DNA from 3 places in the Arthrobacter sp. 01N442 genome. Region 1 is predicted to be linked to each of the others. Evidence: riboswitches for the same ligand, from Rfam matches in the RefSeq annotation. Region 1 holds a riboswitch; each other region holds the start of a gene.
The links. Region 1 has a riboswitch for cyclic di-AMP ahead of AC1DNC_RS02670 (aggregation-promoting factor C-terminal-like domain-containing protein). Riboswitches for the same ligand answer to the same signal wherever they lie in the genome.
Positions count from the first base shown of each region.

Region 1 (3,986 bases):
GCGCGAGGCGATCAAGTTCCTCTTCAAGCGCGGCGCCTCGGATGTTACCTGCATCTGCCTGCTGGCCGCCCCGGAGGGCCTGGCCAAGCTGGAAGAAGAGCTCTCGGACGCGAACGTGACCATCGTGCTGGCCTCGATCGACGAGAAGCTCAACGAGAAGTCCTACATCGTGCCCGGCCTGGGCGACGCGGGCGACCGCCTGTACGGCATCGCGGGCTAGGCGACCGTCTAGCCAGGCAGCTGCGTCGGCGCCTCCATCCAGGGGTTCCGGCGGGTCCTTTCCGGGACTAGCCTGTGGCCATGGACTGGAAACTTGAACTCATCTTCGTGCCCGTTTCGGATGTGGACCGGGCCAAAGACTTCTACGTGAACAAGGTGGGCTTCAACGCCGACTACGACGAGCGGCCCTCGGAGGGCATCCGCTTTGTCCAGCTGACGCCGCCGGGCTCCGGGTGCTCGATAGCGATCGGCGAGGGGCTCAATGAAGCCCCGCCCGGCACCGCGCCGGGCCTGCAGTTGGTGGTCGGCGACATCGAAGCCGCCCACAAGCAGCTCAAGGACAACGGCGTGGACGTCAGCGACATCGACGTCCAGGACTGGGGCCAGTTTGTCTACTTCGCCGACCCGGACGGCAACAAATGGGGAGTGCAGTACATCCCCGGCCGCCCGACCGGGTAGCCGCTCCGCGCCGCCGTCGCCCCCGGCGGTGCAGCACATGAAAAGGGCCCCGGATCCAGTGGATCCGGGGCCCTTCTCATGCGGGCCTCAAGGCCCCGTGGTGGCGGCTGTTTAGTACCAGTTGTTCGCGTAGTGGAAGTCCAGGGCGCCACACGGAGAACCGTAGCGGTCCTTCACGTACTGCAGGCCCCAGTTGATCTGGGTCCGGTAGTTGGTCCGGTAGTCGGCGCCGGCGCTGGCCATTTTCTCGGCCGGCAGTGACTGGACCACACCGTAGGCGCCGCTGCTGGCGTTGGTGGCGGTGGTCTTCCAGTCGGACTCCCTGGTCCACAGCTTCATCAGGCACTGCATCTCGCTGGGAGCCCAGCCGTGGGCGGGCAGCTGGGAGGCGGCATAGGCCTGCGCGCCGGCGGGATCGTCGATCGCGACCGGCTTTGCCGGTGCCGCCGGGGCGGCGCGGGTCGGCTTAGGGGCCGGGGCAGCCGGGGCCTTGGCGGGCTTGATCTTGGAGGCCTGGGCCTCGACGCTCATCGGGGCGGGCGACGCGGGCGCATTGCTGCCGACGCGCTCGAAGTCCAGGGTCTGCAGGGACGCGGCAGTGTCCTTGGCAGCTTCGGTGGTGTGGGCGGCAGAGCCGGACGCCTGGCCCGCGGCGCCTGCACCCAGCAGGACGGCGAACGCGGTGGCCACGACGGCGGCGCGCTTGCCATTGGTCCGAGCCCTCGACGAGGACACGGCCGAAGGGCGCTTGGCCGGCTCGGCACGGTGGCGTGCGGTGTCGGACGTGCGTTTAGCGCCCTCTGGGCGCGTGGGTTCCTTGATTTCAGTCATGTTCGCCTCTCAACGCCTACGGAGTTAGCTGTCGGGTTCGGATGCGAAATCCGGCCGCACGGAATCTCGACGTGTCGGCTTCACCCCTAGGGTGCATGGATGCAGAATGCCCGGGAACACTGGGTTCCCCGTCTCTGCCTGGTCCATGGGAATCCGGGAGCGGCAGAGTTTGGCGTCAGCCCGGATACGCGGCCAGATCGATGGCCGCACCCTAAAACGGTACCGGACTTTCACTCGGAAGTCACATTTAGGTAACGGCGGCCCGCCGCTGCGGTGTGGCGTCTTGCCTATTGGGCCGGGTGTTGGTGGCCCGTTTCGACGGTTCCCTGCCTGCACGACGCCGGTAAGCATCGAGGGGTCAGGGAACCGTCGAAACGGGCAGGCAGGCTGCTACGTCAGGGGCTACGCCACCGGGGGCGCCGCGGGCAGCCGCACGGTGAACTCCGTACGCCCCGGCCGGGACGTGACTTCGACCGTTCCGCCGTGGGCCTCGACAATCGATTGCACAATGGACAGGCCCAGGCCGCTGGTGCCTTCCGACGCCGCGGCCGCGGTCGCGACGGCTGAAGTGGCCGCCGACCCTGGGGCGGGACGGGCCGCTCGGCCGGCAGCGCCACCTGCAGACCGGTTGGTGCGGGCTGCGTCCGCCCGGGAGAAGCGGGCGAAGACCCGGCCCAAGAATTCGGGGGCGATGCCGCCGCCGTTGTCCGTCACTGTGACCACGGCGCTGCCGTCCGCCGAGCGCCTCACGCCCGTGATCACGGTGGTTCCGGGGTCCGTGTGCTTGCGGGCATTGGACAGCAGGTTGGCGAGGACCTGGTGAAGCTGGGTTGCGTCCCCGCGCACCACCACGGGCTCGTCCGGGAGCTCCAGCTGCCAGGTGCGGTCCGGTGCCATGACTTTCTCGTCGCTGACGGTCTCGACGGCCAGCTGTGTGAGGTCGACGTCGGTGAGTTTGAGCGGTTGCCCCTCGTCCAGGCGCGCCAGCAGCAGCAGGTCCTCCACCAGGGTGGTCATCCGTTCGGACTGGCTCTGGACGCGGGCCAGGGACTTCTCGCCGTCGGGCGTGAAGTGTTCGGTCATCCGCATCAGCTCCGTGTAGCCGCGGATGGCGGTGAGCGGGGTGCGGAGCTCATGCGAGGCGTCTGCGACGAACTGGCGCACCTTCATTTCGCTCTCCTGCCGCGCCTCGAGGGCGTTGGAGACGTTGTCCAGCATCTGGTTCAGCGCGTGGCCCACGCTGCCCACCTCCGTTCCCGGATGGGCCGCCGACGCCGGGACGCGCACCCCCAGCGCTACCTCACCGGCGTCCAAGGGGAGCCGGGAGACCTTGGTGGCAACCTCGGAGAGCTGCTCCAGCGGTTTCATGGTCCGTCGGATCAGGGCGGTGCCGGCGAGCCCGATCAGCACGAGGCCGCCCGTCGAGACGATGCCCAGGGTCCAGACGAGGGACGCCAGGGTGTTTTGTTTTTCTTCCAGCGGGAGGCCGGTGACAATGATGTCGCCGTACGGGGCGCGCACGGCGGTGAGTCGGTAGGCGCCGGCCGAGAGCGTCCGTTCCACCGGCACGCCGTCCGGGCGCAGCGCCAGCAGGGCGGCGTCGTCGGCGGCGGAAAGGCTCTGGCGGGTGGCGTCGTCGGCCAGGAAGCCGGGGTCGCTGACGGCGCCGTTGGAGATGCGGGCAGTGAGCGTTCCGATGCCCTGTCCCCGGGCTTCTAGCAGGTCGGGGCGCCGGCCGGAGTCGTCGGTGGAGGGCCTGCCGAACTCGCTCGCGCGGTGCGAGGCCTGGGCCAGCTGGGTGTCGAGCTGCCGGGTGAGGACCACGTCCATGGAGACGTAGCTAAAGACTCCCACCGCACCGCAGATGGCGACGAGCAGCGCCATGGCGAGCAGGACCAGCCGCGTCCGCAGGTGCCAGGTGGACGGGTTGCGCCAGTCGGGACCGGGGACTGGCGCCACGCCGGAAAGGGTGGGCATGGATCAGTCCGCCGGTTTCAGTACGTAACCGGCGCCGCGCACGGTGTGGATCATCGGTGCGCGGTTGGCGTCGATTTTCTTGCGCAGGTAGGAAATGTAGAGCTCCACAATGTTCGCCTGGCCGCCAAAGTCGTAGTCCCAGACCCGGTCCAGGATCTGGGCCTTGCTGATGACCCGCTTGGGATTTTCCATCAGGTAGCGCAGCAGTTCGAACTGGGTGGCGGTCAGGTGCAGCTCCTCGCCGGCGCGGGTGACGTCGCGGGTATCGACATTGAGCACCAGGTCACCCACTACGAGTTCGGCGGTGTCCATGGCGGCCACCCCGGAGCGCTGGACCAGCCGGTGCAACCGCAGCAGGACCTCTTCCATGCTGAACGGCTTCGTCACGTAATCATCGCCCCCGGCCGCCAGACCGGTAATGCGGTCCTGGACGGCGTCTTTGGCCGTGAGGAACAGCGCGGGAACCTCGGGCGCAAACGCACGGATCCGGCTGAGCAGCT
Region 1 is NZ_JBFTRD010000002.1:66,073-70,058, reverse strand. It holds gene upp (uracil phosphoribosyltransferase) at 1-220, shown strand, start outside; gene AC1DNC_RS02675 (VOC family protein) at 301-678, shown strand; gene AC1DNC_RS02670 (aggregation-promoting factor C-terminal-like domain-containing protein) at 790-1,509, opposite strand; cyclic di-AMP (ydaO/yuaA leader) riboswitch at 1,508-1,693, opposite strand; gene AC1DNC_RS02665 (HAMP domain-containing sensor histidine kinase) at 1,912-3,486, opposite strand; gene AC1DNC_RS02660 (response regulator transcription factor) at 3,490-3,986, opposite strand, start outside.

Region 2 (3,986 bases), on a different contig from region 1:
CCGTGAAACAGGCCCACCGGCATTTCGGGTTGTTGCAGCACCTGGACACACGACTGGACTCCCTGCCGTCGAAAGATGTGCTGAGCCCATGTTCCGCCGCGGGGTTGGACGGCACCAGAGGATTTGTGCCCCTCGGCGCACGACAGGCTGGTGTCCCGCCGTCCGGGCCCGCTTAGGCTCTGCAGCCCTAGCCGGGTCAGAATGGATCCATGAGCCAGGCCGGGGACTTCATCGATGCGTGCCTGCAGCGTGAGAGCTCATGGCAGCGCGCCGAAGAAGCGCGGGACCGGTATGGACCGGACCTGGCGAGTTACGGCTGTTCCGTCGGTGCCGTCCGCGGCACGGTCCGGGATGCGCTCCGCCGCTACCGGGACCTTGACCGTGACGAGATCGCGGCGCTGAGCTCGGAGTTGTGGGCGGTCCCGGTTTTCGAACGCCGCCTCGCCGCCGTCGTCCTACTGCAATCCCGCGTGGCTGTGTTGGACAATTCGGACCTGACCCGGATCGAGGGCTTCGTCCGTACCGCTCGCCTGCGTGAGCTGGCCGACCCGTTGGCAATCGACGTCGTCGGGCCGCTGCTGGCGGGGCTGGATCCCCAAAGCCGGGCCCGCGCGGACGCTGTGATGGGCCGCTGGCTGCAGGACCCGGACGACTGGTTGCGACGCGCGGCCCTGATGGCGCCGCTCCGTGAGCTTCGATCCGGCGCGGGCGACTGGGACCGCTTTGTGCGCGATGCCAGAAAGTGCTTCGCGCCCAGTGCCGGGAGCGGGACGGAGGCCCACGTCGGTGACTCCTGCCTGGTCCGGGATGCGGTCTCACATGTCGTCGCCGAGGTGCGGAAACGCCGCCCTGAGCTGCGTCTTTAGCGAAGCGGGTACTAAGGCTCTCGCGGGAGGCACCGCGGCGGGGTCAAGCTGAAGCGGTGAAGACCTTCCAGGCGCGGCGCTGGGCGCGCCAGCTCAGTTGGACCGTCGTTGCAGGAACGCTGTTGGCCGGGTGCTCGGCCGGCCCCGGCTCGGGGCCGGGCACAACCGGCGCCCCCACGACGGGCGCCGCCACGACGGGCAGCCCCACGACGGAAACCCCCACGACGGGCACCCCCGGTCCGGCCAGCGGCCCGGCCGGAAAGCCGACGGCTGATGGGAATCGGGACTACACCGACGCACGGCTGCAGGCGCTGCTCCGGGGAGTCAAGCTCGATGGCATCGGCCAGCTCCAGGCAGATGACCCCCGGGCCGTGGCGTCGGGCGCGCTGGGTGATTACCACGACGCCTCCGACCCGAAACGCGGCGCTGCGCCGGGCAAGTGCGAGCTCTTCGACAGTTACCTCATGTTCAACGCCGCCAACGGCAGCCTGGCAAGCGGCCTCCTGATTCCGTCCACGCCCGGGGACCAGGACGCGATGAAGATGACCGGAACCTACCGCTCCCTCAGCGCCGTCCATCCCGCGTCTTCAACCGGGCGGTCCGAATTCCAGCAGCGGCGCGATGCCTATGGTTCATGCAACACCGTGAGGGAAATCTCCCTGCTGCCCGGCAAGCTGCAGATGGATATTGTCCGGCTCTCGGCGAAGGTCGACGGAGAGCAGTCATTCGCGGTCTCGCAGCTCACCTCCGACGGCGCGCGGGTCGGCGCAATCTACGTGGGGGGCAGCAAATCCGGGGTGGACGTGATCTACCGCCAAACCGTCAACGGCAACGCGGCGCAGACACTCGACGCCGATGCCGCCGCCAGGCAGGGCGCCGACGTCGTCAACCAGGTGCTCAGCAGGTTGCCCTAGCGCTGCGGCCGGCGCTCCACGACGGCGTATGCCTTGCCGTCGAGGAACTGCCAATCGGTCACCACCATGAAACCGAGCGTGTCCACACGGTCGTTCAGGACGTGGACATCGAAGCCGCCGTCGCGCGGTTCGGCGTCCCACGTCGCCACATGGATTTCCTTCTCCTCGAGAATCAGCAACTCGGTGTTGACGTCAAAATCCTCCTGCGACTCATCGCTGAGCTGGCAAATCGCGACACAGTGGCTGTTCATTTCGTGCCTCCGCTCGGGGAACGCTGGGTGCCTTCATCCTATGGCGGACGACCGCCGGAGCCCTAGGCCTTGTCCGCAAGGGGACACAGCGGACTGTCCGCGCGAGCACACGGCCCCGTTATCTGAATGTGACATTCAGGCCATGGGCCGTTACCGTGGATAGGTGCCTGTTTGTATCCGATACGGGCGCTCCCGAGCCGATTGCCTAACTCTGCCGCGGCCCGGGATCCGAATGCAACCATCTGGCAGAGACGGGGAAACCACTTTCGATCTGCGTTTTTAGCAGGTCTTGGGGTGAAGCCGCACAGCGCCCGCATTGACGGGCCCGCGGCCGGGTGCCTCCCATCCGAATCCGACAGCTCACCTCGCAGGCATTGGGAGAGGCTACAACCATGACTTCAAGCATTACTTCTGCGCGCCATCGTTCCGACGCATCCGCCGGACAGGGCTCAGCATTCTCGGGCAAATCAGGCATCATCGGCCGTCAGGCCGCGGTAGTCTTCGCAGCCTCCGGCCTGGTCCTCACGAGCGGAATGGCCGCCAATGCAGCTGTCGCCCCGGCCGAAAACGAGGCCGCCCCGGCGTCGTCCGTTGACGTCGGCAGCAAGATTTCCGCGCCCGTCACCGCCGATTCCGCGGTCCAGATCAGCTTCGCCCGCCCGGCAGTGACGACCACGCCGGCACCGGTCGTCGCACAGCCGAAGCCTGTTGCAGTCCCGGCAGTCGCCGCCCCGGCCCCGGCCATCGCACCCGCCCCGGCCGTTGCGCCGGCAGCTCCCCAGATCACCGTGCAGGCGAAGTCGGCCGTGGCGCCTGCCCCCGCAGCCGGCGGAGTCAACGCCGCGATGCTCTCTGCTGCCTACAGCCAGATCGGCATCACCCAGGACTGCACCGCCATGGTGGAGAAGGCCCTCGGTGCGGCCGGCATCCACGTGGGCGACCTCGGTCCCCAGCAGTTCATGAACTACGGCAAGGTTGTGGGCACCCCGCAGCCCGGTGACATGATCGTCCAGTCCGGCCACGTGGCCATCTACGCCGGTGGCGGCGAGGTCATCAGCGGCGGCATGAACGGCAGCAACCAGACCATCAAGCACCCGCTTTCCTGGCTGACTGCCACCGGCGGTGTGACCTTCGTCCGCGCCGGCGCATAGCAACAAGCGCAGGAACCTCTTTCCAGGGCCGGGGCCGGCTGCCTTTTCATGGCAGCCGGCCCCGGCTTTTGCGCACGTTTTTCGCCTGCCGGCGATGCTCAGGCGGTATACCGCACCAGGACGACGCCGTTGCCAAACGTACGGGTGCCGGCGAGGCTCAGCGCGGTCCTGTCGTCAGAGTCCTTGAATAGCGGGTTCCCGCGTCCAATCAGCACCGGGTGGACGTAGATCCAGTACTCGTCGATGAGTCCGAGCCGGCGGAAGGTAGCGGCCAGGTCCGCCCCGCCGAGCGCCAGGCTTCCCCCGGGTTGCGCCTTCAGTGCCAGCACCTCATCGGCGACGACGTCGCGCGCCACCGTGGTGTTCCACCCCGCCCGCTCCAGCGTCCTGGAATAGACGATCTTCGGCATGTCCCGCCAAATTTTTGCGAACTCGGCCTCGGCTGGGGTGCTGGAGGGATCCTGATCCGCCGTCGGCCAGAATCCGGCCATCAGTTCGTAGGTGACGCGGCCGTCCAGGAAGGCGCCCATGGTGGCGAGCTGCTCGTTGAAGTGGGTGTGGAGTTCCTCGTCGACCATGTGCCAGTCGATCTCGCCGTTGGGGCCCTCGAAGAAGCCGTCGAGGGACACCTGTATTGCCAGGATGATCTTCCGCATGGCCGAGAGCTTACGCCGCGAGGATCCCTGGCGGGAGGCTGTAGCGTGACCGTGGGGCCGATTCGGCAATTTTCTGCCGATTAGGGTCTTATGGCTTCCGGCGGAAGCTCTTTGAGCCAATTACGGCATTATCTTGCCGAATGAGTCC
Region 2 is NZ_JBFTRD010000005.1:330,508-334,493, forward strand. It holds gene AC1DNC_RS12830 (DNA alkylation repair protein) at 210-866, shown strand; gene AC1DNC_RS12835 (hypothetical protein) at 923-1,780, shown strand; gene AC1DNC_RS12840 (hypothetical protein) at 1,777-2,031, opposite strand; cyclic di-AMP (ydaO/yuaA leader) riboswitch at 2,255-2,419, shown strand; gene AC1DNC_RS12845 (NlpC/P60 family protein) at 2,424-3,182, shown strand; gene AC1DNC_RS12850 (dihydrofolate reductase family protein) at 3,281-3,838, opposite strand.
Region 2: linked by a shared signal. The riboswitch ahead of AC1DNC_RS12845 (NlpC/P60 family protein) and the one ahead of AC1DNC_RS02670 (aggregation-promoting factor C-terminal-like domain-containing protein) in region 1 are both predicted to bind cyclic di-AMP.

Region 3 (3,986 bases), on a different contig from region 1:
TCGTCACTGCCCGGCGCTCCGGCGGGCAAGTCGGCGGGGAATTCTGCGGGCAAGTCGGCCGTCGCGTCGAGCAGGGCGCGGACGGCGGCCGCGACGCGGGGCATGTCGCAGGCCAGCACGAGAGTCAGGGGTGCCGGGCGCCCGACATCGGGCTCGCCCCGGCCTGCCGCGGCAGCCAAGGTGGAGAGGCCGGCCGCAATCGCGGCGGCGGGACCGGCGAAGGGCGGTTCCTCGCGGCAGGCCAGCACGTCCGGCGGGAGGCTACCGGCGGCGGGGCCGACGACGACTATCCGGCGGGCTCCGCGGGCAGCCTGCAGCGACCGCTCGAGCAGGGTGGCGCCGTCGACCGCCAGCAGGGCCTTGGGCACACCGCCCAGCCTGGCCGACCGGCCCCCGGCGAGAACAATAGCGTCGAATTCCACCAACCCAGCCTAGCCCTACCGTCACCGGATAGAGCCGGCCCGCGGCGTCAGCAGCCTTTGTCAGTGCGCCTTTTCGGGGAGCAGGAACGGGTCCCAGGCGGGCGTTGGCTTCTCCAGTTCCTTGATCTGCCAGATCGTGCCCTTGGGCGGGCCCGGAACGAAGCCGAGCTTCCAGCCCATTTCGGCGGGGGTATGGTCCCCCTTGGCGTTGTTGCAGCGCAGGCAGGCGGCCACCAGGTTCTCCCATGAATCCGCGCCGCCCCGAGACTTGGGGTGGACATGGTCGATGGTGTGGGCCGCCTTGCCGCAGTACGCGCAGCGGTGGTTGTCCCGGCGCAGGACTCCCCTACGGCTGACTGCCGTCAGGGTGTTGTAGCGCGGCCTGATGTACCGGTTCAGCAGGATCACGGTTGGCCGGCCGAGGATATCCTGCGGACCCACCACGGGATCGTCCCCTTCGGCCACCACGCTGGCCTTACCGGTCAATACAAGCACCAGCGCCCGGCGGAAGGTGACTACCGCCAGCGGTTCATATCCAGCATTCAGAACGAGAGTGCGCATCCGCATACCTCTTCACGGCCGCACCCGCCAGGGGCACGAGGGCCGGCTGCCCTGTGCATGGTCGGGCTATGGATCGACACCACAAGAGTAAACACCGGAGGCCCGGATTGCCGAATTTTTCTTTGACGGGACTCTCGGCTCGCGATGCGGTTGCCGGCTACGCATGACAAAGGACCCCTGCCGCAGGGGCAGGGGTCCTTCGCAAAGCTTCAGGCGTTAGAGGCGCCTAAGTCCTAGCCGCCGACGCGGATGAAGACCGGGCCGGAGCCGACGTTGACGCTGTACAGCGCGGTGGTGCCGCCGTTCCAGCCGCCGTGGACGGCCATGCCGTTGCCGACGTAGACGGCGATGTGGGCCATGCCCATGCCACCGTTCTGGTAGTAGGCGAGGTCACCCGGCTGAGCCTCTGCGGCACTCACGGTGCGTCCCAGGGACAGGTAACCTGCCGGCCAGCCGTGGTAGTGGATGCCCACTGCGGCCAGCGCGTTGGTGGCCAGCATGGTGCAGTCCTGGGAGACACCGATCTGAGCGTAAGCAGCAGCAGCGATGGAGGCGCCCATGCCGCTGACGGCGGCGGGAGCCTTGGTGGCCAGCGATGCGGTGGCCGCGGTGCCGGTGCCGGTAGCGGCGGTGCCGGCTTCCTGGACGTTGACGACGGGCTGGGCAGCCTCGGCGACCGGGGCAGGTGCGGTCTTTACAGCAGGCTTCTCGTAGGAGATCGCGATGCTGGAGGCCGCGGAGATCGTGGCCGGTGCGTTGGACTGTACCTCCATGGCCGAAGCGGAAGCCGATTCACGCTGAACGTTGGTGTCGGCAGCGTTGGCTGCGATACCGCTGGTCAGGACCAGGCCGGAGGCAGCAGCGATAACCGCGGCCTGGCGACCCATGCCACCGGCGTTGTCGCCGACGGCCTTAGCAATGACAGCCAGCGAGTTGGTCTTGGTGACCTCCGCGCGGTGGCGTGCAATGGTTGCACGAGTAGTCATCTAGTTCTCTCTTTCGTGATCCTTGGGTCCGCGCTGCTTGCAGGCGGGACTGAGGACGCTCCGGCATCTTGGGGGTACGCCGGATCGCCCCGAAACGGGTTTCTTAGCGAAGGGTGTACTGCGAAGACGCGCCAAAAGCGGGAACTGCGTTGTGTGAACCAGTCCGGGCGCCGGCAAGGGCAACGCGGAGCATGGAGTTCAGCGGGCTCAACTGAGCCTCGCCAGCGCGAGAACGCGCAGCATTGTGGCGTGAAGACACGAAAGTAGCCTCTCCCAATGCCTACGAGGTGAGCTGTCGGATTCGGATGGGAGTCACCCGGCCGCGCTGCTTCCTGGGAAGCTTTGCGACTTAACCCCTAGGTCTTCTTGCGAAGACCAAAATTGGTTCCCCCGCCCCTGCCAGACGATGTCATGCGAACGGACCTTGAGCGGTGGCAGAGTTAGGCAATCCACTCAAGAGCGCCAACTTCGGAGAAGTTGGCGTGCTTCATACGGTACAACAGTTGGGACTCAATGTCACATTCAGATCACGGCGTGTCACAGAAATGCGAGCTGTCCCTCGGCTTGGCTAAAGCCAGCCGAGCGGGTCAACAACTTCTCCATTGACCATCACCTCGAAGTGGAGGTGGCAGCCGGTGGAGGCGCCGGTGGTCCCGCTCATCGCCACCACATCACCACGGGAGACCTGCTGGCCCACGTGGACATCGGACGACGACAAGTGGTTATACGTGGTCTCCAGGCCGTTGCCATGGTCGATCACGACCCGGTTGCCGCCCCCATAGGGATGCCAGCCGGAGAAAGTTACGGTGCCGCTCGCAGCGGCATGCACGGGGGTGCCGCACTGGGCTGCGTAATCCTGCCCGCGGTGGAATTCTCCGAGGGCTCCCGTGATGGGACTGACCCGGTAGCCGAACGGCGAGGCAGTGACCATGACGTCCAGGGGAGCCCCGAGGCTGCCCGCGGATGCCGCCCGGGTGATGCTGCCGACGGACTGGGCGCTCAGCAACTGCTTGAGCTTAATGTCCGGGTCACCCTTCGTGGTGACGGCCGTGCGGTTGAAGTTGATTTCGGCAGCCGGAGCTTTGACCTCGGGCTGCGCCGCCGCGGAAACGGATCCCGACCGGGCGGGGTCGGAGGCCATTACCGGGCCGGTGGCAGGGACTGTAACTGTCAGGACCAGACCCGTGGCAGCCAAGGCGATGCCGGCCTTCTGCCCGACGCCGCTGACGGCGGCGAAGTCTGACACCTGACGGAGCGGGCTGCGCCGGCCGCGGCGCTCATCGCGGCGCGCGTCGCGCGGGCGCTCGTCAAGGAAGACGGCGGCCGGGCGCGGCTCCGGAGCGGGACCGGTCGCACGACGGCGGCCCCTGACGGTCTGGGTGGTCAAGAAGGGTTCCTCTCTGGATAGCCTGCGAAGTTAGCTGTCGGATTCGGGTCAGAGAGATCAAAGACCCGGTCCGCCGGTGCAGGCATCCAGGCACAGGGGCATCCAAGAATGCTCCCGATTGAGTTTGCCTGCCGCTAGCGGACTTCACCCCAAGGCTGCCGAATTATGCAGCCGGTTGTGGTTCCCCCGCCTCTGCCAGAAGGTGAATCGCCTACTGATCCGCTGGCAGAGCTCGGCTTCGGATCAGATAACGCTTTAGTATCAGTGCTAGTCATCAACTATAGGGGATTAAGGCAGACGGTGATAATTCCGTGATCTCCCTTGTGGACAACTCCCCGGCTATTTCGGGGCAGGATACGACGCCAGGTTACCCGAGGGTAACGAAGACGTGCGCGGCAACCTCGGGCGGCAGTTCGAGCGCCCCTTCAATGTCCGGCACCCGAACCGAAATGTACTCGCCCACGCGCTCCAGCGACACCCTGGCGCCGGGGCGGATTCCGCCCTCGTCCAGCTGGAGCAACAGCTCCGGCTCAACCTGGATCGGCTCGGCCAAGCGGTTGACGGTGATCCGGGAGTCCGCGCCGTACCCGGCCATCGCCTCCAGCAGGTTTACCACTCCGCCGCGTTCCG
Region 3 is NZ_JBFTRD010000007.1:204,798-208,783, forward strand. It holds gene mobA (molybdenum cofactor guanylyltransferase) at 1-422, opposite strand, end outside; gene AC1DNC_RS15270 (HNH endonuclease) at 483-983, opposite strand; gene AC1DNC_RS15275 (NlpC/P60 family protein) at 1,217-1,969, opposite strand; cyclic di-AMP (ydaO/yuaA leader) riboswitch at 2,233-2,391, opposite strand; gene AC1DNC_RS15280 (M23 family metallopeptidase) at 2,538-3,356, opposite strand; cyclic di-AMP (ydaO/yuaA leader) riboswitch at 3,361-3,602, opposite strand; gene AC1DNC_RS15285 (iron-dependent transcriptional repressor DtxR) at 3,724-3,986, opposite strand, start outside.
Region 3: linked by a shared signal. The riboswitch ahead of AC1DNC_RS15275 (NlpC/P60 family protein) and the one ahead of AC1DNC_RS02670 (aggregation-promoting factor C-terminal-like domain-containing protein) in region 1 are both predicted to bind cyclic di-AMP.